One region of the Sporolactobacillus terrae genome, then DNA from elsewhere that is predicted to be linked to it. Evidence: riboswitches for the same ligand, from Rfam matches in the RefSeq annotation. Region 1 holds a riboswitch; each other region holds the start of a gene.

Region 1 (10,150 bases):
TGTTTCAGCGAATGTTTGCTAGAATGTGCCATAGGTTAGTGAAGGGAGTACGTGAAATGGCGGAACAAAAATGGCCGGCTCATTATGGGCCGGATAAAAGGTACTATACATGGAATACCTATTTAAGGGACAAGTTCGGAAGCAAAGTATTTAAAGTGCCGCTTGACGGAGGATTCGACTGCCCGAATCGCGACGGAAAAGTTGCCTGGGGCGGCTGTACCTTTTGCAGTCAAAAAGGTTCGGGTGATTTTGCAGGGAACCGCAAGGACAGTCTCGCCACTCAGTTCAAAACCATTAAAGAACAAATGAAAACAAAATGGCCGCATGCCGACAAATACATCGGCTATTTTCAAGCCTTCACAAATACTTATGCACCGATTGACGTGCTTCGTGAAAGTTACGAAACGGTTTTGGAACAAGAAGGCGTTGTCGGCTTGTCGATCGCCACTCGCCCCGACTGTCTGCCTGACGATGTGGTCGCCTACCTTGCCGAATTAAACGCGCGCACATTCTTGTGGCTGGAACTGGGCCTGCAAACCGTTCACGACGAAACCGGACGTCTAATCAACCGTGCACATGATTATGACTGCTTTGTCGAAGGCGTTGCGAAACTGCGCAAACACAACATTCCCGTTTGTGTTCATATCATTGACGGATTGCCAAGGGAAACACCGGCGATGATGCTTGAGACCGCGAAAGCTGTGGCAAAGCTTGACGTTCAAGGCATCAAGATCCATCTGCTTCACCTTCTGAAAAAAACGGCAATGGTCAAGCAATACGAAAAAGGCATGCTCCAATTTCTCGATTTCAATACATATGTTCAGCTTGTTTGCGACCAGTTGGAAATCCTGCCCGCAAATATGATCATTCATCGTTTGACCGGAGATGGGCCGGCAGACTTAATGATCGGTCCGATGTGGAGTCTGAACAAATGGGAAGTTCTCGATGCCATCGACGACGAATTAAAACGACGCGACAGTTGGCAAGGTAAATTTGCCGAAATACCACTGCAAAATCAGGATTAAATACTTTGCCTGATTCTACGGTACAGCCATCCGTTAACAAAGAAAAACAAACCGCTGCCACCCGATTTGCGAATCAATTTGCGAGCTAGAACGCGTACATTGCGCTGTTTGGCAACCTTGCGATCGGCGAGGTAAATACCAAGCAGCCCGCGGTTGATCATCTTGTGGAAGTTCTTGTCCGGCATCGTGTCAATCGCTGCATCTGCTTCCTCGATAAAATGTTTTAAACGATCCATCATCGCTTGATCATTCGGATAATAGAAGCAAAAATTCAGATCGCCTTCGATCCGATCCTCTTCTTGATCGACAAAATAATCCATTAAAATATGAAGGCCTTGAACCCAAGGAAAATAGCTGTCCTTGATCTTTCCGACAAGCAGCCTCATTTCATCACCGCGTGCCGCTGCATAGGAAACAATGCAAAAAATCCCCAAAGTTGATCCGGAACACGCAGCAAATTCATACCAGCTCATCTCAGGCAGATGAGCTTTATTTTTTTGAAACCATTCCATCAGCCTAGGTACGCGCTGATCGCGAACGACATGCTTATGGACTTGCAGATCACAATAAAAACCAGCAAGTTCATGGAGTGCCGGTTGAATGATCTTCAGTGTGGTCAGTTCCGACAGTACCTTCTGACAGGTTTGAACTAACGCTTCCAAATAGCCTCCATCCTGCTGCTGGCTGCGGCAGCGATAATAATTTTCAGGCCTCGCGTCCGGCGTCAAGGCATGCAGCATCGACCGGTGTAAACAGCGAAAATCTTCAGGGTCAAGTGACGTGCTGCGATCGCATAGATTGTCCAAATAATCACTAATCGTTTGATAAGCGACGATAAATGCAATAACCTCTTTTCGCCTGTCTTCAGCAATTAAGCTATAGATTGCACCACCTTCACAATGGAAGGTCTTGGATTCAATACTGGACAGTGCCTGTTTGCGCAGTTCCGGGTCAGGAATTTTGGATGCCTTTTCCTTCCACCTTTTTAGTTCACGATGGACCTCAGGAAGCACTTTTGTGTAGATTTCTGCCATCAATTTCAATGGCCGTGATGGTACCGTCATCAACATCCCTCCAATAAATACATGCGGAGCATTGTTCGTGCTGCCGATCACATATCTATCAATTATTATAGCAAACGATAAATCAATCTATGCGGGTTCAAAAACAAAAAGCTTTTCACACCCAGAGGTATGAAAAGCAATAGAACAAAGATCAATTATTGGTTCTGTTCGCTCGCTTGGATTTGCTGTTTCAGAATTTCAGCCTTGTCCGTATTTTCCCAAGGAAGCTCGATATCGGTACGACCAAAATGCCCGTACGCCGCCGTTTGTCGATAAATTGGCCGACGCAAGTCAAGCATTTCAATAATGCCTGCTGGACGAAGATCAAAATTACGGCGAATTAATTGAACGAGCTGCTCTTCAGTTGCTTTTCCGGTGCCAAATGTGTCAACTGAGATGGACACCGGCTCTGCAACGCCAATCGCATAGGCAATTTGAATCTCGCATTTTTCAGCCAGGCCTGCTGCAACAATATTTTTTGCGACATACCTAGCGGCGTAAGAAGCCGAGCGATCTACTTTGGTTGCATCTTTTCCAGAGAATGCACCACCGCCGTGCCGTGCATAGCCGCCGTACGTATCGACAATGATTTTACGCCCGGTTAAACCGGCATCTCCCTGAGGTCCGCCAATGACAAAACGTCCCGTTGGGTTGATGAAAAATTTCGTTCGATCATCAATTAACCCGGTTGGGACGGTTGGGTCAATCACATGACGATGCAAATCGTTCTTTATTTGTTCTTCTGTCGCTTCCGGATCGTGCTGAGCAGAAATAACGATCGTATCGATGCGCTCCGGATGCCCCTCTTCATCATACTCAACGGTAACCTGTGTTTTGCCGTCCGGACGAAGATAGCCAATCGTGCCATCTTTGCGAACATCGGATAGACGTTTCGCCAGCTTGTGAGCGAGCGCAATCGGAAGCGGCATCAATTCAGGGGTTTCGTTAACCGCAAAGCCGAACATTAACCCTTGATCACCGGCACCAATTGCTTCGATCTGATCCTCAGTCATCGTTCCTTCTCGTGCTTCAAGCGCTTGATTCACGCCTTGAGCAATATCCGCGGACTGTTCCTCAATCGAGGTCAGAATCGCGCAGTTTGATGCGTCGAAACCATATTTCGCGTTTGTATAGCCAATTTCCTGGATAGTATGGCGGACCACTTTTGGAATATCAACATAAGTTGATGTAGATATTTCACCCGTTACAAGAACCAGCCCAGTATTGACAACGGTTTCGCAGGCAACCCGCGCATTTGGATCGCCTTTCAGCAATTCATCAAGAATTGCGTCGGATATTTGATCGCAGATTTTATCCGGATGACCTTCCGTTACCGATTCGGAAGTAAATAATCGTCTTGAATACTTTTTTGTCACAGTACTTCACCCTGCCTTTCAAACATTATATACAAAATGGTGTCAACGGTACCCGATCCCTCTGCTTTTGTTTTCAAGGCATGAAAAAAGCCTACTCCAATTAAAGGATAGGCCGATTCTTATCGCGCGCCTCTTATTATCAGAATAAAGAGAAGATCTTCCTCGTTATTCTGCAGGTTAGCACCGTGCCGTATTCGACCGGTTGCCGGGCTTCATCGGGCCTGTCCCTCTGCCTACTCGGAATAAGAGCAGCCGTATTTGATACCTATCATAACTTAGGGAATTAAAACTGTCAACGCATTTTGAAAAGCAAAAAAGTGAAATTAAACCTAAGAATCCGCTCGATTTATGTCCTTAGATTTGTCTTGCGGAATACGGAGGGAGTCGTTAGAATAAAAGTATAGCCTAATCACTATAATGTGTGATACAAAGACGACGATCTTGTCAAAGGAAGGAATGTTAAAATGAATGATGCGTCTTTAGAAAATCCTGTCGCTAAATTGCTCCATACTGGGCAGATGCATGTTAATTTGCCCGTTCCTGAATTGATTGAACATGCGCTTCGAAAAAATGAAGGGGTATTATTAACCAACGGTGCACTTGCCGTATCGACCGGAAAATACACGGGCAGATCACCAAAAGACCGCTTTATTGTCAGTGACGACCAAACACAGGAACGAGTCGATTGGCAACGTAATCAGCAGATAAATGAAACCGCTTTCACAAAACTGCGTCATAAGCTTGCCGATTATTTAAACACACGCGAAGAAAGCTATGTTTTTCGCGGTTTTATTGGCGCTGCGCACAAGCACCGTCTGGCAATCCAAGTTGTCAATGAGTATGCTTGGCAGAACCTGTTCAGCCGGCAATTGTTTATCGAGCCGTCTGAAGAAGAGTTGGAGAGCCATCATCCGGATTTCACCATCCTTTCAGCTCCGGGATTTAAAGCCGATCCTGCAGTTGACGGCACGCGCTCCGAAGCATTTATTATTCTCTCAATGAAGCACCGTACCATCCTCATCGGGGGCACCGAGTATGCCGGTGAGATCAAAAAATCACTCTTCACCGTCATGAACTTCCTGCTTCCGCAAAAAGGAATTCTGCCGATGCACTGTTCCGCCAATCAAGGACAAAACGGAAAATCGGCACTGTTCTTCGGCTTATCCGGTACCGGAAAAACGACCTTATCCAACGCATCAGGAAGACCATTAATCGGTGACGATGAGCACGGCTGGTCAAGTGAAGGAATCTTCAATTTTGAAGGCGGCTGTTATGCAAAAGCCATTCGTCTGTCGCCTAAAAAAGAACCGCAAATCTACAACAGTATCAAATTTGGTACCGTACTTGAAAATGTCGCCTTTTCCGATAAAAGTCGGCTGCCCGATTACGCTTCTGCGCAGCGGACCGAGAATACACGTGCCGCTTTTTCCTTGCAAAACGTTGCCGGTGCGAAACACCCCAGTGTCGGTGGACATCCGTCAGCGATCATTTTTCTGACCGCCGATGCATTCGGTGTGCTTCCGCCGGTCAGCATTCTTTCTCCCGAACAGGCCATGTATTATTTTCTATCCGGTTATACAAGCAAACTGGCAGGTACCGAACGGGGCGTAACCGCTCCAGAAAAAACATTTTCAACCTGTTTCGGTGCCCCTTTCATGCCGCTTCCAGCGCCTTGTTACGCGGATCTTCTGGGTCAGCTGATGCACAAGCATAATGTAAGCGCTTATCTAATCAATACCGGTTGGACCGGTGGACCGTACGGGATCGGCAAACGCATCCGCCTTTCCGATACACGAACAATCGTTCAGTCTGCTTTAGATGGGCAACTGAACAATGTCGCCTGTTTAACTGATCCGATCTTTCAACTGCGGATCCCAACAACTTGTCCCGGAATTTCCAATCCCATCCTGCTTCCTTGGAAAACATGGGCGAACCAAACCGATTATCGACAAGCCGCAAATCAGTTGGCACATGCTTTTCATGCGAACTTTAAACAATTTGCCGCACAAACGTCCGAACGGATTCGCTGCGCCGGTCCGGCATTGCGGTGATATTGCCTGCTTGACTGAAACGGAGCAGCAGTCTCATCCCCTTATATCGCTTCATCTTCTTACAGGAATCATTTAAAAAGCAGGCGTCTCACAGTCCAAGCGGACTTTGGGGCGCCTGCTTTATCCATTGAAACCGCTTCACACAGTCACTGGAAGCCATTCTTTTTGCCGTACGGCGTTTAACGCATCAATGAAAACCCGATCTTTCATGATGAAACTAAATTGTTTCTCGTCTTTGATCGAATTCGGAAATGAGCGGATCAATTTCGGCCCATCCGTTTCCAGATAGTCCTTTTTGAATTCCATCCGATCAATTTCAGCAAAATAGATATTTTTAATGATCCGTTCTGCTTGCTGTTCAACTTGATATTGACCGATAAAAAAGAGTTTCGCCACATGAGCGCCTGTCTCTTCAAAAACCTCCCGCCGCGCGGCTTCTTCCGGCCGCTCTCCAGGATCGACCTTTCCTCCTGGAAATTCCAACCCACGTTTTGAATGTCTTGTCAACAGCCACTGGTGATTAAAGCGGCAAACCACCCATACATGTCTGGGATCCTTTGAAAAGGGTTCTGCTAAAAATGCCAGTGTCACTTTATTTCCATAAAAATCAGGAAAGATACGTTGTTTGCCCACCTGGCAGTCACCTCCGTATCACCCTCTGTCCTTGCAGGTGATACCCCCTATTCTATCAAAAAAGTCACATGGCCTCTAAATGAAATTCCGAACTCAACCAATCTCTTTGTGCATGCTCCTCTGATAATTGCTCCATTCGCGCTCCAGTTCAGACAGTGTCCATGCGTTGAGACGCTCTGTATCCGGCACAGCTGAATGATCCCTTAAAGCTTGAATCAACTGTTTTTTTCGATTTTCGACGGCTCTTCTCAGTTGGTTAACATGCATCATCAACGGACTCGCTTTCGGAAAACGGTTACATTTGTTTGCTGAAAGCGATCCTTCCTCCTTCCTTTTCTTATCGATTTTTGTGGTCACTCTTCCCGATTCCAGTATGCACCGAAGGCGTATTTTTAATCGCTAGTATACAATAAAAGCGCTTACATTGATACTATTTAGCCTAGGCATCCGCTCATTTTTCCTACATTGTGCGGGTTTATTTATTTTTTTAACAGGAAATAGGTTTATTTACCAATGAAAGCGGCAATAATAAGAATAACCCTAACCCCAATTCACTTTTTGATTTGTCCGCATCGTCATTGCGGATATTTTTCTGCAAAAAAAAAGCGCTGCTCGCGCTCAAGCTTGTACCATTCTTTTTTCTTCAACTTCTTTTTTAAACTGCTGTTTCTCCGCTTTGCTCATTTTTTTGTACTTGTTAATAAATGCTTCATAGTTCGGCATGACCTCAGACATTAACCCATATTGCTCAACATGTCCATATTGAACCCAAAGTGCTTTCTCGCAAAACTTCTTCATTTGACCAATGGAGTGGCTAATAAAGAAAATGGTTTTTCCGCGTGACTTAAATTCATTCATCTTATCCAAGCATTTATCGGCGAAGGTGCGATCCCCAACCGACAGTGCTTCGTCGATGACCAGTATGTCGGGATCGATATGAATGGAGATCGCAAACCCGAGCCGCGAGCGCATCCCGCTGGAGTACGTTTTTACTGGCTGGTCAATAAAATCACCGATATCAGCAAAGTCAATAATTTGCGGCGTTAAGGCGATGATTTCTTTTTTATTAAACCCAAGCATTAAACACTTGAGTTCAATGTTCTCACGGCCGGTCAGCTCATTTTTCAATCCGGATTGAATGGCGATCAACGACGCCTCGCCATTTACCTGTACCGTGCCGCTCGTCGGTGGAATAATACCTGAAATAATATTAGATAAGGTCGATTTTCCCGACCCATTGACACCAATGATGCCGATAACATCGCCTTTTTCCGCTTCAAAACTAATATCATGCAGCGCATAGAAGGATTTTCCGTAACTTTTCGGCAAAATCAAATCCAATAGTTTTTCGGAGTTTTTTGTGTACATTTTATATTTTTTTGATACATTTTTTACAATCACTGATTTTTCCATGAGTTGAGATCTCCTTATAAATAATCAACAAAATGATCTCTAAATTTAAGATGAATAAATGAACCAAACATCAACACAATGAGAATGAAGCACCAGAAATATACAGTATAGGCACTATGATTAACGGCATACCAGGAGGTTCCCAAAATAGAGGCCCGATAACCTTGAATTAAATAGTACATGGGATTCAGAAGCAGAACCTGCCGTAAAATTGAGGGTACCTTCTCAAGATACGCTTGCTCCCAAAGAATCGGTGTCAAATAAAACATCATTCGCATCACTGAAATTAAAATTTGATGAACGTCGCGTACAATTGTTGATAGTGTCGATGTAATTAATGACACTGAGAACAAAAACATGATAGCGCCGAACATAAAATAGGGCAATTGGATCAGGTACAGACTGGCTTTGAATGCAGTAAACTGCATGATCACTAAAATAATTCCAGTTAAAAACAGGTGCTGATACAATTTTTCAAAAATGACATAGCTCGGAATTGCACTCATCGGAAAGTTCATTTTAGCAATAAAACGAATCCGCGTGTAAATGGATCTTGATCCTTGAATGATTGCCGGCTGCAGAAAAAACCAAAGAAAAATCCCTGAGATCAGCCATGTAATATAGTGTGCATGTTTTCCATTTTCAAGAAGCACATCGCCTCGTCCACTGATGTAGCCAAAAACAAGCCAGTATACAAAGATCTGAATCATTGGATTGATTATGATCCATGCCATCCCTAAATAATTGTTGCTATTTTCGCTTTTTAATTCGTACAGAGACAAACGCCTGATTAAGTACAGGTTTTTTATTTGTTCCTGAATAACTTTCCATGCTGATTTCATAACAAAATCCTTCCACTCGTCACCAATTTACATTTCTCCTTCCATACTTTAACACAGCTCTTTTAAAAAAGAAAACGACAGTTTTTTTAGAAAGGCACAGCCAATCGCCTTAAAAGATTGGAATAATACGATCGTTCTCGGGAAAACTAACCCCACATGTGAATGACGAACGACAAAGGAAGGTTCTTATGTATACGCTGCTCTATACATCCTATTTTGGTCTGCTGTTCATTTTCTTACTTTTCGTCGGTTTTCGTATTTCGATGGGTGCGACAGTCTTGCTTTATCTGTTGATCTGTTTTCCTTGCTTAATGCCTTTCATAATCCTGATTCTCGATCAACGGCATGATGAACACAAAAAAGCAAAGCAGATGGAACGGGATGCAAATTAACATGAAACGAGGGGTTATTCGTGTTTTGGAAAAACAGTAAAAAAAAGAATGACCAAGGTCCGGCACAGCCCTCAAAAAGCATGGCTGACTTACTGATTCAGCTTGAAACCAATCCTGATTTCAATCATTTCTGTCATAACAGCAAAACGCTTACCTGTTGGATTTCATTCATTAACACAGTGGTCGATTTAGAGTACATCCACAGAGACTTGCTGCCTGCGCTTTATTCTGAACGCGTGCAGCGCATGAAAGACATTGCTCAGGTCGTTCCCGTTGATAAATTAATCGAGACAAGGGATTTATCCGTCATTCAGACAAGTCTGCTTGACGGTTGTTTAATGATTCAGCCGTCGAAGCGTTCGCAACACGTCTATCTTATTCCCTGCCCAAAAAAACAGGCGCGACAAGTCGAGCAGACGGAAATCGAAACCAGCATTGTCGGTGCGCACGACGCTTTTGTTGAATCGCTGGAAACCAATATCAATTTGATTCGTTCGCGCATTCCGATTCCTCAATTTAAAGTCGAGGAACACCGCATTGGCAAACTGTCGCGAACGCGCATCTCCATTCTCTATATTGAAGGACTCGCGAATAAGGCTAATCTGAATACGACTAAGCAAAGAATCACCGATTTGGAAACCGTCAGCGTAATCAATGCCAACATGCTTGCTTTAATGATTGCCGACAATAGTTGGTCTTTTTTTCCTCAATTCATCGATACTGAGCGTCCCGATCGTGTCAGCGGCGCCCTTTACGAAGGAAAAATTGCCGTGCTCGTGGATGGTTCTCCGAGTGCACTGATTCTACCAAGTACAATTGTTGAGTTTTTTTCAACCATCGACGACTATTCATTGACCTGGCCGATCGCATCCTTATATCGGCTGCTGCGCTTGTTTGCCGTTGCCTTTTCCGTCATTTCTTCATCGCTGTACGTTGCTGTGCTGACCTACCACTATCAATTAGTACCCAAAGATTTACTGGCAACTTTAATCGTTTCGCGCAGTTCCGTTCCATATGATCCGATCATTGAAGTGCTGCTGCTTGAAGTCATGATTGAACTGCTTCGCGAAGCAGGCGCACGCCTGCCGACAAAGGTTGGCCAAACCATCGGTATCGTAGGCGGTATTGTCATCGGTACCGCTTCCGTTCAAGCCGGTGTAACAAGTAATATTCTGTTAATTATTATCGCGATGTCGGCACTGGCTGCCTTTATCACACCAAACTATCGGATGGCAACAACGATCCGGTTCATGCGCTTTCCATTTATTTTTGCTGCGCAAGTGTTCGGTCTGCTCGGTGTCGGTCTTTGTTTTATGTTTTTCGTCTGCCACCTGTTGAAACTGACCTCGCTTGG
Region 2 (10,150 bases), 1.2 Mb from region 1:
AAAAATGGATTTTGAATGGGATCGATCTCTCAATCCATCAAGGCGAGTTTGTCGCGATTCTCGGCCCGAACGGATGCGGGAAGTCTACATTGGCCAAGCATTTAAACGGGTTGCTGCTTCCTTCAGACGGCTCCGTTCAAATACAAGGTATGGACACGGCGGACCATCAGCAGCTTGATGCAATCCGCCAAACGGTCGGCATGGTCTTTCAAAATCCGGATAACCAGCTTATCTCGACGCTGGTCGAAGAAGATGTTGCTTTTGCACCGGAAAATCTCGGCATGAAGCCCAGTGAGATTCAAAGACGTGTGGATTGGGCGCTTGATGCAGTAGATATGCTGGCTTACAAACGGCATTCCCCGTTCAAACTATCCGGTGGTCAGAAGCAGCGCATTGCCATCGCTGGCATTCTTGCTATGCGGCCGCAATGCATTGTCATGGATGAGGCAACTTCGATGCTCGACCCAAAAGGACGTGCCGATGTCATGCGCATTATCAAACGGCTCAATCATGAATTTGGGATAACGATCCTTTTAATTACACACCACATGGATGAAGCGGCTGAAGCAAGCCGCATTCTGCTTATGAATCAGGGAAAAGTGGTGATGGATGATCGTCCCGAACACGTCTTTTATCAGATTGATTTGCTCAAACAATTGAAATTGGATGTGCCTCAGGTCGTCGAGCTTGTGCTGCGCTTGCGACACCAAGGAATCCGCTTACCTAATCCGATTATCCACGTTGATCAGTGTATCAATGCATTAATAGCTGCCAGGGAGGAAGATTATGGCACTTATTGAATTAAAAAACATAAATTATTGCTATAGCCCGGGAACTGCTTTTGAAAAGCATGCGCTTCGTGATGTATCCATGGCTGTTGACGCCGGTGAATCCGTTGGCCTGATCGGGCATACTGGTTCTGGAAAATCAACGCTGATCCGCCATTTTAATGGACTGCTTCGCCCCAACTCCGGACAAGTGTTGTACCAAGGCAATGATTTATGGAAAAAGCCGAACGAAATCCGTTCGATCCGTTTTCAGATTGGGCTGGTTTTTCAATATCCGGAAACGCAGATCTTCGAGGAAACGGTCGGCAAGGATATCGCCTATGGTCCGCGGAATATGGGACTTGATCAAGAAGAAATTAATGCCCGCATTCGTGAATCCTTGCAATGCGTTGGACTCGACAAATCGTACTTGGAACGCAATCCCTTCCGACTGTCTGGAGGCGAAATGCGCCGAGTCGCCATCGCCGGTGTCCTTGCAATGCGCCCAAAAGTGCTGATTCTGGATGAGCCGGCAGCAGGTCTTGACCCCGAGGGACGTCATGCCCTTTTTGATGCGCTCCATCAGTATCGTCGGAAAAGCGGGGCAGCAGTCGTCCTTGTCTCGCACAGCATGGAGGATACCGCCGACTTTGTTGATCGAGTCGTTGTGCTCGACCAAGGCAGCGTTGCACTGGACGGACCGGTTGCCTCTATTTTTGCTCAAGCAGAGAAACTTGTGTCGATTGGGCTGGATATTCCGCAAAGCACTAAGGTTCTGCTTGGGCTCAAAGCGAAAGGCTATTCCGTTAAAACAGCGGCCTATACCGTTGAGCAGGCGGAGCGGGAGCTGCTTTGTTTTCTTAAGGAGGCGGATCGTCCATGACGCGCGATCTTACCGTCGGTCAATTTATTCCCGGACATTCACTCATGCATCGGCTTGATCCGCGGACAAAGTTGATGCTTACTTTTCTGTTCATCATTCAAGTATTTTTGACGAAAAGCGCGCTCAGCTTACTCTTTTTACTTTTGCTGCTCTGGATTTATATAGTATGTGCCCAAGTCCCCGCGCAAAAAGTATTTCGAGCCGTTCGACCGATTATTCCTGTGATTATCGTTACCGCGCTGCTGAACATTTTTTATGTATCCGGTCACGTCTTGTGGCACTATGCGTTCCTCCGTATCACGGATCAAGGCTTGTTTACCGGGTTTACTTTACTGGTCCGCCTGATCACACTGATCGCCGGCTGCTCGCTCATTACATACACCACGTCGCTCAATGCACTGGCAAGTGGATTGGAACAACTGCTTGCGCCCCTGAAGCGGCTTCATTTTCCGGTTAACGAGTTGTCGATGACGTTGTCAATCACACTGCGCTTCCTGCCAACGCTCGCTGAAGAGCTCGACCGAATTATCGAGGCACAGAAAGCGCGCGGCGCCCAGTTTGGTACCGGAACGATCCTCAATAGGATTCGCGCCTTTTTTCCGGTTATCCTTCCTCTGTTCATGTCGGCATTCCGTCGCGCGTTTGAATTGACCAATGCGATTGAATGCCGTTGCTACCATGGCGGCGAAGGCCGAACGAAATTGCATCCTTTGAAACTTAGGCGACTTGACTATGCAGCAGCAATCTTTTTCTTGGCTGCATTCGCCATGACACTGATTTTCAACGGTATCCGGCAACCGTTTTAATCGTTAACGAAGCGACAATCAGAAAAAAATCGGTACATTTGCCCTCCCATTCTAGGTAACTGCAACATATAATGCAGTATCCGATCATGAGGGGGTGTTCTGATGGGCGAACCAGTAAAAGGCGGTGCCGGCTGCGGATGCGGCGTAGGAAACGGCTTCGCACTTCTTGTTGTACTGTTCATCTTGTTAATCATTGTAGGTGCAGCATTTTGCTACTAATTCCGTTTGAGCGTTGAAAAGCAGCAGCTCATTCGACCCGACACCAAATCGAGTGGTGCCGAATGGCGTAAATAAATGTCAAGCCTCCTGAGAAAGGGCATCCGAGCTGCGGATGCTCTTTTCTCGGTGGATTAAAAGCGTGAGGCGAACATCCCGATATATTCCTTCAGCGCAGTAAATGCAGTACCCCCGCTTGCAGGAACAAACTGACCGGGATAAAGTGCAACACGCCTGCTTTCAAGATAGTCGGTCGGGTAGGGCGTCACGCGAACACCTTCATTCTGAAACAGTAAGACCGCACGCGGCAAATGAAAGGCTGATGTAATCAGAATCGGCCGCTTAAACCGATATGCTTTCATTACTTTTTTCGTATTTTCAGCATTGGTTTTCGTTGTAATGCTCTTGGTTTCCGTAATAATCTTGTTTGCAGGTACGCCAAGTGCCGTGAGTTGACGCTTACCGATCTCAGCCTCAAGTCCACTGTCCGGATAGACCTTTCCTCCGCTTAAAATGATCGGTAAATGCGTTTTCTGATACAAACGGAACGTTGTCAGTAATCGATTCGCCGCATTGCCCGACAACTGCCCCTTCCCTCCTAAATCAGGCGTTCCGAGCGTCGCCCCCCCGCCAAGCATCACCAGGACATCGCCCTTCGGCTTTTCCGGCGGCTGATAATGATTTTCCAGAGGGTGCACCAAAAGAATCCCAGTAAGCGGAATGAAGCTAAGATACATAAGGCAGGTAACCGCTCCAAGCAAAATCGCCAGTTTGCTTTTTTTATGAAACAGCATGACACTCAATAACGCAAGCACCGTCACAAACAGTCCTGGAGGCAATAAAAACCCATAAATAAATTTAATGATATATGCCACGTTCACCGCTCCCGTAGAGACATTTTTAGTGAACACGGCTCGTCTGCCTCAAAGAGGATCTTTGCGCATAACCGCAACAGGGGAGGTTTGTTTCTCCATATCGTCCGTATATACGGTGATCGAACCTTTGTAATATTCCGCGCAAAAGACATCTTCCTTCGACGCAATCCCCATATGCTGAAACACGTCAACCAGCCATTGTTCATCCTTGTCCATCAAATCAAGCATATCATAATCAATCGAACCTTCGGCGACAAGGATAAAACCAAGCCGTTCGTTATCTTTTTTCAATACGGTGAGATGCCCGTTCTGTTCAACCTGCGCCCGGCTCACATCTTTTATTGTGTAAATGTCCTGCATCCGCAGCATGGTCGCAAAATCCGTAACCGACAGATTGGCTTTCTTAAAATTTTTTGGGATCATTTTACCCTTATTAACAATGACAATTGGGTCACCATCAATCCACTTACGCACCTCACTGTTTTTCGCCTTCAAGATTCTCATCGCGATAATCAATCCTGACCAGATGAGCAGAACAATCAGAAATTGCATAATTGTAATATCCGGGTTATAGATCATCCCGCCTATGATCCCGCCAAGCACATAATTCTGGATTTGATCGGCAGCAGATAACGGTGCTAGATTGCCTTTACCCGACATATTGATGAAAATGACGAGGCAGATGAGACCGATGACTAACTTAATGGCTACGTCCATGTATGAAAACACACTGCGTCCCCCTTCACTTTTCGATGAGTTTCACGGAGAATTCATTGATCACCTGAATCCGCTCAAGCATATAATGATCGGGATCGCCCTCTGTTCGTTCCAATCGATAGAAGTGATCACCTGCCAGAAATAAAGCCACCTCATCCGGCTTCAAATGATTGGTGTAAATGTGATCCACTGGAACATCCAACTCACGTGACAGCTGCCGCATCTGATTGAGCACGCCGCGGTATTCATTTTGTACATGCTCACGGTTCAGCCAATCATTCACTTGGATTCCCGCAAGCAAGATAATCAGAATCCCAGCTAAAAAAATGATCTCCGTATATTTATGGGGCATCCGTCTTTTTCTAAAGCGGAGAATAAAGAAAAAAATAATGAGAAGCAGCGCTGCCATAAAACCAAACTGTACAAAAGCTGCCGTATGAGTTTGACCTTCGATGTAGTCATAGCTGTAAAAATTCAGTGCGACCATCCTCTTTGTCAAAAATTCATTCATCTCTAGTATGGCTAGGAACACTTTTTTTCATGAATGCTGCATGCCACAAAAACTCCGACAAATAGGCGGTCGGAGTTTCAGAGACACCGTTTTATAGAAACACACAAAATAAATCAAATGATTCACGTGACTCATTGATTTCAAGCAATACGACGCTTTGCAAACGATTCCCACATCGATAACGCCTTGCATTGCCCTTCGCCTAAAACAACGTGTTCCAAGTTTCTGGTCCTACGATGCCATCTACAGAAAGATTATGGCGTCGCTGATAGGCTTTGACTGCTTTCTTGGTCGCAGGTCCAAAGACTCCGTCTACTGAAAGCGACAGGGCACGTTGGATTCTTTCCACATCACGGCCGCGGCTTCCCCGTTTGATGATGTGTCCCGGGTACGGAACTACAGCCAAACCACCTCTTAGCGCCTGACTGAGTGCAATTTGGGTTTGCAGGCCGACAATTCCGTCCACCGTAATTCCTGAGTCACGCTGCAGTGCACGAACAGCGGCTTCTGTTGCTACACCGAAGACTCCGTCCGCACCTGCACTACCCACACTGTATCCGGCATGAATTAAATTCTGCTGCACGACTTTGACCGTTGAACCGCGACTGCCTCTTCGCAGCAACGAAGCAGTCTGAACGGATGAAGGGGCAGCTTCTTTTTTCGGACTTGCCACTTTTGGACTTGCCGCACGCGACTTTTTTGACGTGATGGTGCTTCCTAAGATGCCTTCTGCAATGGCCCGACCAATTGCATCGGTATGGGTAGAAACGAAAGTTGCATCGCTTTGATGATCCACGAAGCCGCATTCAACCAGAATCGCAGGAGCAGTCGTATTGCGCAGAACATATAAACTCGAATTCGTGTGGACGCCGCGGTTTTTTAATCCCGTTACCGCGCAAACTGCATTGAGCACACGCTGCGCAACCCCATTTGTTCGTATATCGGGTTGGTAAACCTCAATCCCCGTTCCACCGCCTGCATTTAAATGGATCGAGACGACTAAACTGAGATTAGTGTGGCTGTTTATTTTGCGCACAATTGCAGCAAGATTCTCGTTTTGTGTTTTTGCTTGGTCATCCGTATCATCGTAGACCGTATGACCTGCTGCTCGAAGATCGTTGATAACCGCGTTCTTGATTTGCCGATTAACGACTTCTTCCTTGATAAACCCCTGAGCACCAGGAACAAAGGAATTATGTCCGGCATGAATACTGTATTTAGCCATTATTAAACAACCTCCTTCTCTTATGTGTATGCACATCCTAGGGATGCCGAAAGTTAGAACACCTATTATGTAGAAAAAGACACACATGCCTGGTGAAGCGCACAAAGAAAAAGCAGCCGCTTCAGCGAGGAAACCCCTCGAAAACGGCTGCTCCATTCTTTATTTAACCTTTTGCGGTTCTTCATACATTCAGATAATAAAATTGCGCGATCAAGCGTCCCCTGTACTGCACTTCTCATCATACTCCATTAGCATGAGACTGCTCAACTGATTACAAATTCGATGAGGCAAAGACATGATCGATCGTTTGGTAATCCTCATCCCGAAGCGCTGTAGAAACACTTGCCACATTCGCCAGCAGTTGTTCCGGTGTACGCGCCCCGGGAATCACGGGTCCGATCAGCGGATTCTTCATGTACCAAGCAAGAACAAGTTGTGCCGTTGTGACACCATAGTGCGAAGCGATCGGTTTCAGCTTTTCAACTTTTTCAACATTTCGCTTCAATTGATCCGGTTGATACAAATCAATCGTCAGACGGTGATCGCCTGCTTCAAAATGCGGCAAGTTATCCGGGTTGTAGCGTCCGGTCAAAAGTGCGGCAGCAAACGGTTCATAAGGCACAAAGGTAATCCCACGCTCCTTCAGATAAGGGACGACTTCACGCATCGCATCCTGCTGCAGCAAATTGTATTGATTTTCGACTAAATCAACATAACCGTCTGCATCAGCTTCTTTAATTTGTTCCAAGCTAAAATTCGAAATGCCGATTGCCCGAATCTTGCCCGCTTCTCTCAAACGCTGAAGCGCTCCGACCGCTTCTGCCTTCGGCGTGTCCTGATCTGGAAAATGGATATAAAAGATATCCAAATAATCGGTCTGCAGTCGTTTCAGACTTTCATCAACTGCTTGCGTCAGAAATTCAGGATTATTACTCAACGTGACAGCGCCATCCGCAGCAATTTGCTGCGCGCCTTTCGTTGCCAAAATTACTTTTTCACGATCATTGTTCTTCAGCACGTCACCGATCAGTTCTTCAGAATGACCGAGCCCGTACATAAATGCGGTATCAATCATTTCAACCTCGTGGTCAATGGCCGTTTGAACCACCTGCTTTCCCGTCTCATCATCAAGATTGGGAAACAAGTTATACCCACCAATTTTATTTGTTCCAAGCCCAAGTGGATTTACAGTTAGTTCCGTTCGACCGATTTTCACCTTTTCCATTAAATCACCAGCTTCATACGAGAATAACTTTAGCGTAAAAAAGGATGGCACTGCTTGTCAAAAATTATGCCTGCTTTGAACAGACGATCGTTTTTTGCAAATTGGCTAAAAAAGCTTGAAAAGCCAACCGATTTAGCGTAGACTTCAAGACAATCAAATCAATGAATCAATCATTCTTATCTAGAGAAGCCGAGGGACTGGCCTGATGACGCTTCAGCAACCGTCGTTTTGCGACAAGGTGCTAATCCCAGCCGGCATTTAAAACGCCGGAGGGATAAGAAGAGACCCGAACGCACAGTCTTCTTATTCCCAAATAAAGAAGACTTTTTTATTTGCTCTAAAGCACCCGGTTGATCACTTAGGTCTCCTGCATGATGAATGATTGTGCCATAAAAATTGAGGAGGATAAAGAAATGACCGTAAGCACAGCAAAAAAAGCGCCATTCCGTTTCGACCAAGTAGGAAGTCTCTTGCGTCCACAAGCATTGAAAGAAGCACGAGAAGCCTTTCATGAAGGAAAAATTGACCAAGCTGCACTGACCAAAGTCGAAGATGAGGAGATCAAGAAAATCGTCGATAAGCAAATTGCATTAGGACTAAAAGCCGTAACCGACGGTGAATTTCGTCGCAGCTGGTGGCATTTGGATTTTCTCGCCAATCTCAACGGCGTTGAGACCTATTCACAACATGAAAGCTATAAATTTAAAGGTGCAAAAACGCGTGACACCAACGTCCGCTTCGTCGACAAAGTTGCCTACAATCCGAACCATCCATTCTACGAGGCATTTACATACTTGCAGCGTATCGTACCTGAAGGCGTGCTGGCAAAACAAACGATCCCAAGTCCTACACTCTACTTCCGTGACCACCGAGATGATCAAGCGGTTAACTTCTATGAAACACGTGCCGACTTCTTAGCAGATCTCGCAACCGCCTATCGGCAAACGATCCTGCATTTCTACGAACTTGGCTGCCGCTATCTTCAACTCGATGACACGACTTGGGCCTTCCTGATCGACCGAATCAGCAATGCAAAAAGCAATGAAGAAAAAGCAAGCGCTGAACAAATCGCACAAGATGGTGTCACGGTGATCAACGCTGCAGTCAAAGATCTTCCTGAAGATTTAACGGTCACCATGCACATTTGTCGCGGCAACTTCCGCTCCACCTTCCTGTTCTCCGGTGGCTACGGACCGGTTGCTTCCTATCTCGCACAGCTTAACATCGACGGCTATTTTCTCGAATATGATAATGAACGCGCCGGCGACTTTGCGCCGCTTGGAGAAATTTTCCAAAATGGTGCTGACAAAAAGGTTGTTCTAGGTCTGATAACGTCCAAGTTTCCTGAACTGGAATCTGAAGAAAAGCTGCAAAAACGGATTGAAGAAGCAGCCACTTTTGTTCCATTAAAAAATCTATGTTTGTCCACACAATGTGGTTTCGCATCCACTGAAGAAGGCAACAAGTTAACTGAAGCTCAGCAATGGGCGAAATTAAAACGTGTTGTCACAACTGCAAAAAAAGTATGGACTGATCAATAAAAATTAACCGCACTGAATAACGAAAAATGAGCCTCTGAAATCAAATCCTTGGGATATGATTTTAGGGGCTCTTTCTATAGATTGAAGATTCTTTTTCCACTATTTCTGGTTCAGTTCAGAAAAATAAAGTGATCAGATAAGCGGCTAACCCTGCCAGAACGCTATAGAGGATGGCAGGAGCAACGGTCTTACGAATAATCTCGCCTTCTTTGCCGGCAAGTCCGACAACGGCACTTGCAGCAACGACGTTATGAATACACATCATGCTGCCCGCTGAACCGCCGATCACTTGCAAGGCCAGTACAAGCCGCGGATCAAGGCCCGCATCCATCGCAACATCAAATTGAATTGGGGAGAATGTTAGATTGGATACCGTTCCGCTTCCGGTAATAAACGAACCCAGTTCCCCAAGAAAGGGAGCAGCGGCCAGCCAAATCCCGCCAAGACTTCCCGAAAAAGCTTGGGCAATATACTCCGGCATGCTGACGAGATCCTTTGTTGTCAGTCCGGAATTACTGAATACTTGAACCATAATTAAGGTTGCAACCAAGGCAATTGCCGTTGTTTTCATCGAGCGAAGCGAAATTTTAGCACCCCATATGAACGCTTCGGCCGGTGTCCGTTGAAAAATGAGTGCCAGAAGTGCCGAAACCGTTAAGATCGTTCCTGGTGAGTACAACAGCTTCCATTCAGAATGAACTTCTTTAATCCCAAGGATGTTATTCCATGACAGGTCGAACGCAGTCGTCGCAACATGATGGATCGGCGGCACAATACGTGTAAGCAGCAGTAGAATAACTACCGCAATATAAGGTGCCCAAGCAGCAAGCAGGCTCATGGTCTGCGGTTCGGTATCTTCTTTAAAATCACTGCGAAGCGCGCCCTTCCATTCTTTTTTCGGAAGCAGCCAACCGCGCGCGGCCGTAATTGAAGCTACGGCCAGTGCTGTAATGGAAGCCAAAATCGAAACAAATTCATAGCCAAAGAAAAATGCATACGCGAGCGCAGACCATGTATATGAAAAGCCGACAACCAGCGCCCATGGGAGCATCGAACGCAACACACCTTTTTCCTTCTCCTGTGCATTGGTGAAAAAACGCGTCAGTACATAGATTAATAAAACAGGTAGAAACGAACCGGCAAAAAGATCAAGAATCGTAATGGTTTGTCCAATTTCACGGAAAAAGTCGGGGTTACTCGTAACAATGTTGCTTAAACCAACCGAAATCGGCGTACCCACCGCGCCAAAAGATACCGCTGTGCTGTCCGAGATCAGTGCGAGCGTCACTGCAGCCGCCGGCGGAAAGCCAATCGCAATCATTAGCGGAGCCGTAACCATTGCCGGCGTTCCAAAGCCCGCCGCTCCCTCGATCAACGACCCAAA
Region 3 (10,150 bases), 670 kb from region 1:
CGTTGATCAAGGAATTCACAATCGTAAAGGCTATAGGATTGTCCCACTGCCCATTTTTACGTGTTAAGACCAGCAGAACCCCTAACGGAAGACCAATAAGGATGGAAAACGCAAGCGAAATTAAAGTCATTTGCGTTGTCTGAATAAAGGCTTCCCAAATGGAGCCGCCCCATTCATTTAAAAAGTTAGCCATCACTCATTCACCTCTTCCACAAGAACATCCTGTTCATGCAAAAATTTTACGGCAGTCTCAACCTTGCTTTGATCTCCTTTGATATGGACAAGCAGATTACCAACCGATTGATCTTTCAGCTGATCAATCCCTCCGGCAATGATGCTTGGCAGCACGTCAAATTGCTTGGCCAGTGTGGCAAGCACCGGATCCTTGGAGGACTCGCCAAGAAAGGTTAATTTGACTAACTTTCCGGTCTTTAGCAGTTCGCCTTTAAGCTGCACAGGAATCGCAAACTTGGCTTCATTACTGATAAACTGCTTCGTCATTGCCTGCTGCGGGCGTGTGAACACATCAACCACCGAACCTTGTTCAACGACCTTGCCGTTTTCCATGACGGCGACACGGTCACAAATGCGCTGAATAACATTCAATTCATGTGTGATCAAAAAAATTGTTATCCCCAACTCTTTATTGACCCGAAGCAGCAGTTCCAAAATGGCATCCGTTGTGTTCGGATCGAGCGCACTGGTCGCTTCATCACTCAGCAAAATTTCAGGTTCATGAGCGAGCGCCCGTGCGATTGCCACGCGCTGTTTCTGCCCACCGGACAATTGACTTGGAAAGGCATTGCGGCGATCCGTCAACCCGACAATATCCAGGTACTTCTCTGCGCGCTGCTTAATTTCATCTTTTGACACGCCTTCTAGCCGCAACGGTGTCGCGATATTTTCATAAACCGTTGCCGTCTCCAGCAAATTATAGCCTTGAAAAATCATTCCGATTTTCCGTCTCAGCTTCCGCAAGTCTTTTTTATTCAAAGTCAGTACATCACGGTCTTCAACGAACACCTTGCCGTTGGTCGGGCGTTCAAGCAGATTAATGCATCGAATCAGTGTACTTTTTCCTGCACCACTGAAACCAATGACTCCGAAAATTTCACCTTTATTCACCTCAAGGGATACATCCTTCAAGGCTTCTATTTTATTTTTACCGACACGAAAAGTCTTCGAAATATGCTCTAGCCTAATCAAAAATGCTTCCTCCTTACCAAGCAGGAACTACAGAGCCTCCAAATTTCTTCTCAATGAAGTCCTTAACTTCTTTTGATTGGTAATATTTTTTCAGTTGTTTGACAACTTTATCATTCTTATTATCGGTACGAACAACGAAATAGTTAGGGTATGGATTGTTTTTGAGCGGTTCATGGAAAATTGAATCGTTCAGAACGGTTAAACCGGCACCCATGGCAAAGTTTGTATTAATCGCTGATGCAGCGACTTCGTTTAGCTGCGCCGGAAGCTGTGCTGCGTCCATTTCGATGATCTGTAGTTTTTTCGGGTTGCTAATCACATCGCGTTTTGTCGATGTCACATTGGAACCTTTTTTCAGCTTGATCACACCGGCTTTTTCAAACAGCTGCAGTCCGCGCAGTTCATTTGCCGGGTCGTTTGGAACGGCAATCTTGTCGCCTTTTTTCAGTTCATCAAGGTTTTTGATTTTCTTGGAATAGATCCCCATCGGGAAGGCAACCGTTTTGAAAACATCGGTGATTTTGTAGCCTTTATTTTCGATCTGATTCTTCAAGAATGGCATGGTTTGATAGCTGTTTGCATCCAAATTTTTATCATTCAGTGCGATATTAGGTTGGTTGTAGTCATTGAATACTTTTAAATGAATCGTCAATCCGTCTTTCTTAGCAAGTTTAACCACTTGTTCCATCACTTCCTGATGGGGGCCGCCGGTCACACCAACCGTTATTTCCTTTTCACTTAACCCATTTGAGGAGCTGCTGCCGCAAGCGGCGAGTACAAAAATTAAAGAAAGAGCCAATAGTGCTGAAATTGCTGACGTGATTCGTTTCAAGATGTCTTCCTCCCGTTTATATATAAGAATAGTATGAATTCTAACCGCAACATTCCTTCCCAGCTTCCTATTCTATGAGATCTTGGAAAAAATAAAGGCTTCTCCCGATAAGAGAGAAGCCTGTGTCATCCGTATCTTCTCTTATCTCTCAAAATCCACTTGGATTCTGCAGGAATTGGCACTTAAATGTCTCCATTTGGTTGCCGGGTTTCATCGGGCCAGTCCCTCCGCCGCTCTGGATAAGAAGTATTTAATTGGTTAGTGGTTTGATTGTACCGCGAAATGCATTGCCTGTCAAAGTATTCTTGGCCTTTTCGCCACAAATCATGGAACCCTTATTTTTCCAGAGACACGTTGCTTGCATAGCCTTGCGGATGGCTGCTGTGCCAAGCCCATGCATCGGTCAGAATTTCCGGTATATTAGTGTGCTGCGGATCCCAGCCCAGCACGCTTTTTGCCTTTTTCGGTGAAGCAATCAAAGTACTTGGATCACCGGCACGACGCGGTGCCAGTTCAGCCGGAATTGCTTTGCCTGTCACTTTTCGTGCTGCTTCAATAATCTCTTTGACGGAAAATCCTTCGCTGGATCCAAGATTGAATACATCGCTCTGACCGCCGTCAAACAGATAACGCAGTGCAAGACGGTGAGCCGCAATCAAGTCTTCAATATGCACATAATCGCGGACACATGTACCGTCTTTGGTTGCGTAGTCATCACCGAAGATGGCTATATGATCCCGTTCACCGGCTGCAACTTGCAGCACAATTGGAATCAGGTGCGTTTCCGGATGGTGGTCCTCGCCAATTTTGCCCGATTTGCTTGCGCCGGCGACGTTAAAATAACGCAGTGCAACAAAGCGCATGCCATAAGCACGGTCGCACCATTTCATCATTTTTTCCATCGTCAGTTTCGATTCACCGTATGGATTTGTCGGTTTCGTCGGCATTTCTTCTGTGATCGGCACAACTTCCGGTTCTCCGTAAGTAGCGGCGGTCGATGAGAAAACAATATGCTTCACATTGTTTTCGTGCATCGTTTCAAGCAGCACCTGCATTCCGTAGACATTATTGTTGAAGTATTTCAACGGCTTTTCTACGGATTCACCAACAAGTGAATTTGCGGCGAAATGAATGACGCCTTTAATGGTTTCCTTTTTAAAAACAGAATCTAAAAATGCTTTATCGCGAATATCGCCTTGATAAAATTTTGCTTTCGGATGTACGGCTTCTTTGTGACCGGTTTGCAAATTGTCGACAACGACAACCTGTTCACCAGCATCGATCAGTTGATAAACGGCGTGCGAACCGATGTAACCGGCTCCACCTAATACTAAAATAGACATAAGTAACCCCTTTCCGTACTTTTTCATAGCTACCGCTTCTATTTTCTACCTAATCATTACGGTTGACAAGACTTATTCTGCGCCATCCACGAAATTAATCGCAAGCGATGCTTTGAGTGCACGTTCCAAATGCTTTTTGTGCCGCTGAGCCGCTTGCGCTTCAAAATAAGCGTCGCCATGGTAGTAGGCAATAATGCGCAGCTTCTTCTTTGTCATCTTTACCGAAAGCCGATCAACCACATGCAGTTTCGTGCGATCAAAATCGTGGGCCAGACGCAGCACAGCGCCAAGTACTTCATACAGCTTCAGCTCATCTTTTGTGACCAGCTTCTGAAAGGGTTTGGCATAATCGGTGAGGCGGGATCGATTTTTAAATGAGGCGACTAGAGCGACCGCCAAACGGTCGTGATGACTGATCCCGTTAATGTTCATGTTTGTGAGTAAATAAAACGTTTGTGCACTGCTGGATTCATTATTAATAAATTCGCCTAAATAAGCTAAATCCGCGCTATGAGAGAGGACCCAGGCGATGCGTTTCTCTGAAGCCGTTCCCTTCATAAAATCCATGATGCCCATTAAAATCTGGAAGGCTAATTTCTTTACATAGGCCGTATGATCGCTGTCTAAATTAAAGTCGCGCCGAAGCTGTCGCAGGCTTTCGTTGAGGACATACGGAATGCGCGCCTGCCTGCGCTGTTTAAGCACCCATTCGTAAAAAACACCTTCACGCAGTCCCTCACTGCTGAGCATGAATGATTCGCCCTCATTCATTTTCACCAGCGTATTAATAACGGCTGCAGCAGGCAGGATAATATCAGAGCGGTCTTTTGACAGCCCGTCCATCGTTTCTCGCTCTTCAATACTCATCTCCGCCAACAAGTTTGTCAATCGATTAAGCCGTTCTCGAGGCATCGTATACTGATGCAAACCGACCATCGGATAATGCTCTCGAATCTGATCGATACGTGCCAGATTTCTTGCCGTCCCGCCAATACCGATAATCGGAAGTCGGTTGCCGCTCAGCCAGTCCACTTCGGAAAATTTATTTTTGATGTAAGTCTCCAAACGATCACCCGCATCAGCACCTCCGTTTTTATAGAAGCTCTGATACAAGGTTACCGCCCCGAATGCAAACGAATGCGAATGAATCAAATGACGGTTCCGAAACATCGTCACTTCAGTACTTCCTCCACCGATATCAATGGTGATCCCATCCTCAACATACGTTGAGTTAATCACTGCAAGATACCCATAGAACGCTTCCTGCAGACCGGGCAAAAGTCGTATCGAAAGTCCGGTTTCCTCCCGTACTTGTTGAAATACAGTTTCCCGGTTCTTGGCCTTGCGCATCGCTGCTGTAGCAAACGCATCGACAAGCTGCACGTCGCTTTCTCGTTCAATAATAAACTGAAACCGCCTCAGAACGGAAAGAAGGACAGAGATGCCTTGTTCACTTAATCGCTCTTGCTCATCTATGTAGTTGCTCAATCGTGCGACTGCTTTAAAATTCATCATTTCTTTGGAAAAAAAATCCCGATCAATACCGACAATCACAAGCCTTATTGAATTCGATCCAATGTCGATCATTGCATGTTTTTGTGAGATATCCAAGTCATTCCCTCCTGCCCGCTATCCTAGGGAAACGCGCGATTCACCGAAACATCCTTCATGAAAAAATTGCTTTCATGTAAAAGTATAGCGTAAAGAAGATGAACTCGGTATCAAAAGGGCATATTCTCAAAAAAATCGTCATCTAAATCTTTCGCTTACTTTTTTAAAGGAACGGGAATCTCATCTTGGTTCACACCGTTTGCTTTTAAATGCTCCTTAATGGATTTCGTCATCTCTTTCAAGATCGTAATGCGTGCAAACCATTTATTGTTTGCCGGCACAATGGTCCACGGAGCTTCAACCGTATCGGTCTTTGCAAACATTTCTTCTGCCGCAGCAGCATACGCATCCCACTTCGCACGATTCCGCCAGTCTTCATCAGTTATTTTCCATTTTTTCAGCGGATCGGAGGCGCGTTTTTTGAATCGTTTATACTGCTCATCTTTTGTGCAGTGCAGCCAGAATTTATGAATCCTATAGCGATCCGCAGTCAGCATGCGTTCAAATTCATTAATCTCTTCATAGGCACGACTCCATTCGTCCGGTTTCGCCAGTTGTTCCACGCGTTCCACAAGCACGCGCCCGTACCACGAACGATCAAAAATGGCAATTTGTCCATATTGAGGAATCTTGCGCCAAAAGCGCTGCATGTAGTGATAGCGTTTTTCATGTGGAGCCGGAGCGGAAATCGGCCAGACGCGCACGCCCCTCGGATCAAGATTGGCAACTGCCCGCTTAATTGCCCCGCCTTTTCCGCTTGCATCCCATCCTTCAAAGACAAACAGAACACCCAGGTTTCGCTCGAGCAGCAAGTGTTGCATCGACAGCAGCTTCAACTGATACTTTTTTAATTTTTTTTCGTAGTCGTCTTTATCTGTAATGGATTGGCTTAAATCAACTTCAGATAACCGTCCAGGCATCGAGATCCTCCCCTTTGTGCTAACTAGGTCTTTAGGATATGATCTTCGCTTAATGGTTATCCAAATCCTCTTTTTTGCCATGGAACGACCGGAAGCAGCAGGCATATTTTTTTCGAAACTGCTCACACTATTTCTTGGCGGTAACCGGAACACCATCCGTCAAAAAAACAAAGAAAGCTGTGACGATCGTGGTACAGAAAAAAGACGAGAAAAAGAATCAATCTGCATTCGAACAAGAATTTGCTGAACCGCTTGATGAGCATTCGGTAGAAGAACGCGAACGCGCGCAACGCACTGGAGACAGCGAAAAACAAACGAATGGCTTGAACAAACAAGACCATCAAAATCACTAATCCACTAAGAAAAAAGCGGAAACCAACTGTTGGTTTCCGCTTTTTTCGTTAATTTTTAAATGAATGAATCGGTGCAGGAATTCGTCCGCCGCGATTAATAAAATCGGCCGATTTATGGCGATTAACCGCCATCACCGGTGCGTGTCCGAGCAGTCCGCCAAATTCGACCGTCTCACCAACAGCTTTGCCAGGTGCTGGAATCACGCGTACCGCTGTCGTTTTGTTGTTAATGACGCCGATCGCCGCTTCATCGGCAATCATTGCGGCAATCGTCTCTGCCGGCGTATCACCCGGTACTGCAATCATATCCAGACCTACGGAACAAACTGCAGTCATGGCTTCCAGTTTCTCCAGGTTCAACGCTCCGCGATTGACCGCATCAATCATCCCTGCATCTTCAGAAACAGGAATAAATGCACCACTTAACCCGCCGACATGGCTGCATGCCATAACCCCGCCTTTTTTCACAGCATCATTTAATAGGGCAAGTGCTGCGGTTGTTCCGTGGGTCCCCACAGACTCAAGCCCCATTTCTTCAAGAATATGTGCCACAGAATCACCAACTGCAGGTGTTGGTGCCAGCGACAAATCAACAATCCCGAACGGAACGCCGAGTCGCTCTGAGGCTTCACGGCCGACCAGTTGTCCCATTCGCGTAATCTTAAATGCAATTTTTTTAACCGTCTCGGACACCACGTCAAACGGCTGGCCTTTTACTTTCTCCAACGCGCGCTTCACAACGCCCGGACCGCTGACTCCAACGTTCAGAATACAGTCTTCCTCGCCGACACCGTGAAAAGCACCGGCCATGAATGGGTTGTCCTCAACAGCATTAGCAAAAATGACCAGTTTTGCACAACCGAGGCCTTGCTGATCTGCCGTGCGCGCTGCTGTTTCCTTGACGATACCGCCCATTTGCTTAATCGCATCCATATTGATTCCGGAACGCGTCGAGCCCACATTGACAGAGGAACAGACAAATTCAGTCGTTGCTAATGCTTCCGGTATGGATTGGATCAATTTTCGGTCACCCGTGGTGTACCCTTTTTGCACAAGCGCGCTGAACCCACCGACAAAATTCACACCAGTTGACTTCGCAACGTCATCCAAAGTTTGAGCAAAAGCCGTGTAATTCTCATCCTGAGATGCACCGGCAATGAGTGAAATCGGAGTCACGGAAATGCGTTTATGAATAATCGGAATACCGAATTCCTCTTCAATCGCTGCACCGGTTTTAACAAGATTTTCGGCACGGCGTGTCATTTTGTCATAAATCTTGGTTCTCGCTTTCGCTCCGTCACTGTCAATGCAGTCAAGCAGTGAAATTCCCATTGTAATTGTTCGAATATCCAGCTTTTCTTCTTCGATCATTCGAATCGTTTCAAGTATTTGTTTGGTTTCCATGATTTTCCGAATTCCTCCACCTTATAAGCTGTGCATCGATGTGAAAATTTCTTCACGCTGAATCTTGATCTGAACACCTAATACGGTTCCTTTTTCCGATAAAGACGCTTTGATTTCAGCAAAACTAGTCGAAGCTTTTTCGAGATCAAGCACCATCATCATCGTGAAATAGCCATCCATGATCGTTTGCGAAACGTCCAAAATGTTTACATTCAATTCTGCCAGCTTGCTGCTGACACCGGCGATAATGCCGACATTATCCTTACCGATTACGGTTAAAATTGCCTTCATCCTGATTGACACTCCCTGCTCGCCATGAGACTGTTATTTTCTGCGACTTTTTATAATTCTCACTATTAAGCGCTACTGCCATTATCTCAAGAAAAAATTGTGATGCAAGCAAATCCTTAATATTGACAAAAATTGTCCGTTCTTATAAGATTAAAGATGGCTTTTTTAGTTATGCGGGTGTAGTTTAATGGTAAAATTAGAGCTTCCCAAGCTCTCGTCGTGGGTTCGATTCCCATCACCCGCTTTATTCAATAGAGCAACGAAGCGCGGACTTTGATCCGCTTTTTTTATTGTTTTTTTGATGTTCAAAAACCACCATTCAGATACTGGTCACTTTACCGAACCGACTTAAATGATCAATGCAGTTATAATCGATGATTTGCCACGAGTCGTCTTTGGTCGCGATATGGCTAATGCATGTATTAAACAGCTTTGTCTTCCCGGTTCCAATTTTTCCATTGGAAAGAAGTGCGAGAATCACATTGATCAAACCGCCATGTGCAACAAGCAAAACGTTTTGATTAGGGTGGCTCGTTTTCACCTGATCTAATCCGCGGATTACCCGTTCCTTGATGTGATCAAACGGCTCCAGTCCCGGTATATTGCCTTCCGGAAATTTCTGATCTCGCTCCGAAATCGTCAATCCAGATGCTTCGCCGTAAGATTTCTCAATGAAATCACGGTCCACCGCGAGAGGTAGATCGCCAATATAAGCGTTGACGATCTCGGCCGTCTGTTTTGCACGCAGCAGCGGGCTGGTGACGACCGCAGAAAATTGCTCCGACTTCAGATATTCCCCTACCATTGCTGCTTGCTTTCTTCCCCGTTCATTAAGCGGAATGTCTTCGCGCCCCTGCAGTTTTCCCATCGCGTTCCAATCGGTTTCTCCATGCCTAACCAGGCAGATTGTCGTCATTTTTCATCCTCCAAACGTCATCTTCTCCACATCGGTCATGCGACCAAATGGATCTTAATACCCCCTATTATATCGGAAAATTTTTTCTCATGCAGTGGCAACTTTTAGTGGTAGTCAAAACCGCTGCCGGAAATAATCCGGCAGCGGTTGATTCATATCTTCTGAAGCGTTAACGCTGTCCTTTAATATACGGCACACCATCGGCCTTTGGTGCTTCAGCACGGCCAACGAATCCAGTAAGAACAATCAGCGTTAGGACATAAGGCGCAATCAGCATAAATACTGATGGCAGTCGATCCAAGTATGGAATCTGCTGGCTGGTAATACTGAGTGCTTGCGCGAAGCCGAAAAACAGCGACGCCCCCATTGCTCCTATTGGATGCCATTTACCAAAGACAAGTGCGGCTAACGCGAGGAACCCTTGCCCGGCGATCGTCGTAACGTTATAGTTGGACGTTATCGTCACAAGGTAAACCGCACCGCCGATGCCGCCAAGCACGCCGCTCAGCAAAACGCCGATGTAGCGCATCTTAATGACGCTGATCCCAAGCGTATCTGCTGCAGCCGGATGTTCACCAACCGACCGGAGCCGTAAGCCAAACGGTGTCTTGTAAACGATAAACCAGCACAGAATGGCAATGAAAATCGCGATATAAGAGGTATAAGCGACCTGCTGGAAAAAGATCGGCCCGAGAAATGGAAGCTTTGCCAAACCGGGAATATCCACCTTATCAATATTGTGGGTAATATAAGGGGTCTGGCCCTTGCCGTCGAAAATCAATTTCACAAGAAAGATGGTCAGGCCGGCCGCAAGAAAGTTTAACGCCACCCCACTGACGGTTTGATCCGCACGAAATGAAATGGATACAACTGCGTGAATCAACGAGAACAACCCGCCGATCGCTCCGGCAATCAGAATGGCAATCCAAGGAGAGGCATTGCCAAGGCCGGCATGCTCAAGCCCTAAGGTCGAAACAGCTGCAGTGAATGCACCAACCGCCATCAACCCTTCCAAACCAATATTGACAACCCCGGATCGTTCCGAGAACATGCCGCCCAGTGACGTGAAAATCAGCGGAGCAGCAGTCAGTAGCGTTGACGGGATAATGATTGTCAAAATTTCAAAAAAGCTCATTATTTCTGCCCCTTTCTCGAAAAGCGGCTCAGGATCCATTTAATCGCATAGCTCGAGCCGACAAAGAAAATGATCAGAGCAATGATGATGTTGACCAATTCAACCGGAACACCGGCATTGGCCTGCATGGTCAGCCCAC

What was found. A riboswitch is a leader RNA that binds a small molecule or an ion and turns the genes downstream of it on or off. The one in region 1 is predicted to bind S-adenosylmethionine.
Region 2: linked by a shared signal. The riboswitch ahead of K7399_RS02400 (vitamin B12 independent methionine synthase) and the one ahead of metK (methionine adenosyltransferase) in region 1 are both predicted to bind S-adenosylmethionine.
Region 3: linked by a shared signal. The riboswitch ahead of K7399_RS11670 (MetQ/NlpA family ABC transporter substrate-binding protein) and the one ahead of metK (methionine adenosyltransferase) in region 1 are both predicted to bind S-adenosylmethionine.

Annotation. Positions count from the first base shown of each region.
Region 1 covers NZ_CP082837.1:1,766,586-1,776,735, forward strand. Annotated here, with positions in the region: gene mnmL (tRNA modification radical SAM protein MnmL/YtqA) at 57-1,025, shown strand; gene K7399_RS08395 (tetraprenyl-beta-curcumene synthase family protein) at 1,022-2,089, opposite strand; gene metK (methionine adenosyltransferase) at 2,245-3,465, opposite strand; SAM riboswitch class I at 3,596-3,714, opposite strand; gene pckA (phosphoenolpyruvate carboxykinase (ATP)) at 3,930-5,516, shown strand; gene ytkD (RNA deprotection pyrophosphohydrolase) at 5,655-6,149, opposite strand; gene fbpA (Fur-regulated basic protein FbpA) at 6,243-6,506, opposite strand; gene tagH (teichoic acids export ABC transporter ATP-binding subunit TagH) at 6,768-7,562, opposite strand; gene K7399_RS08425 (ABC transporter permease) at 7,577-8,404, opposite strand; gene K7399_RS08430 (spore germination protein) at 8,817-10,150, shown strand, end outside.
Region 2 covers NZ_CP082837.1:528,815-538,964, reverse strand. Annotated here, with positions in the region: gene K7399_RS02445 (energy-coupling factor transporter ATPase) at 1-800, shown strand, start outside; gene K7399_RS02440 (energy-coupling factor transporter ATPase) at 787-1,650, shown strand; gene K7399_RS02435 (energy-coupling factor transporter transmembrane component T family protein) at 1,647-2,456, shown strand; gene K7399_RS02430 (YjcZ family sporulation protein) at 2,559-2,675, shown strand; gene K7399_RS02425 (YdcF family protein) at 2,807-3,547, opposite strand; gene K7399_RS02420 (DUF421 domain-containing protein) at 3,596-4,276, opposite strand; gene K7399_RS02415 (DUF3290 family protein) at 4,290-4,751, opposite strand; gene K7399_RS02410 (N-acetylmuramoyl-L-alanine amidase) at 4,978-6,000, opposite strand; gene K7399_RS02405 (aldo/keto reductase) at 6,272-7,225, opposite strand; SAM riboswitch class I at 7,399-7,506, shown strand; gene K7399_RS02400 (vitamin B12 independent methionine synthase) at 7,639-8,766, shown strand; gene K7399_RS02395 (L-lactate permease) at 8,882-10,150, opposite strand, start outside.
Region 3 covers NZ_CP082837.1:2,433,229-2,443,378, forward strand. Annotated here, with positions in the region: gene K7399_RS11660 (methionine ABC transporter permease) at 1-193, opposite strand, end outside; gene K7399_RS11665 (methionine ABC transporter ATP-binding protein) at 193-1,206, opposite strand; gene K7399_RS11670 (MetQ/NlpA family ABC transporter substrate-binding protein) at 1,220-2,038, opposite strand; SAM riboswitch class I at 2,177-2,284, opposite strand; gene galE (UDP-glucose 4-epimerase GalE) at 2,374-3,381, opposite strand; gene K7399_RS11680 (Ppx/GppA family phosphatase) at 3,454-4,992, opposite strand; gene K7399_RS11685 (polyphosphate kinase 2 family protein) at 5,148-5,912, opposite strand; gene K7399_RS11690 (hypothetical protein) at 6,101-6,265, shown strand; gene K7399_RS11695 (PFL family protein) at 6,314-7,669, opposite strand; gene K7399_RS11700 (ACT domain-containing protein) at 7,691-7,960, opposite strand; tRNA gene K7399_RS11705 (tRNA-Gly) at 8,134-8,204, shown strand; gene K7399_RS11710 (histidine phosphatase family protein) at 8,280-8,876, opposite strand; gene K7399_RS11715 (ABC transporter permease) at 9,046-10,011, opposite strand; gene K7399_RS11720 (ABC transporter permease) at 10,011-10,150, opposite strand, start outside.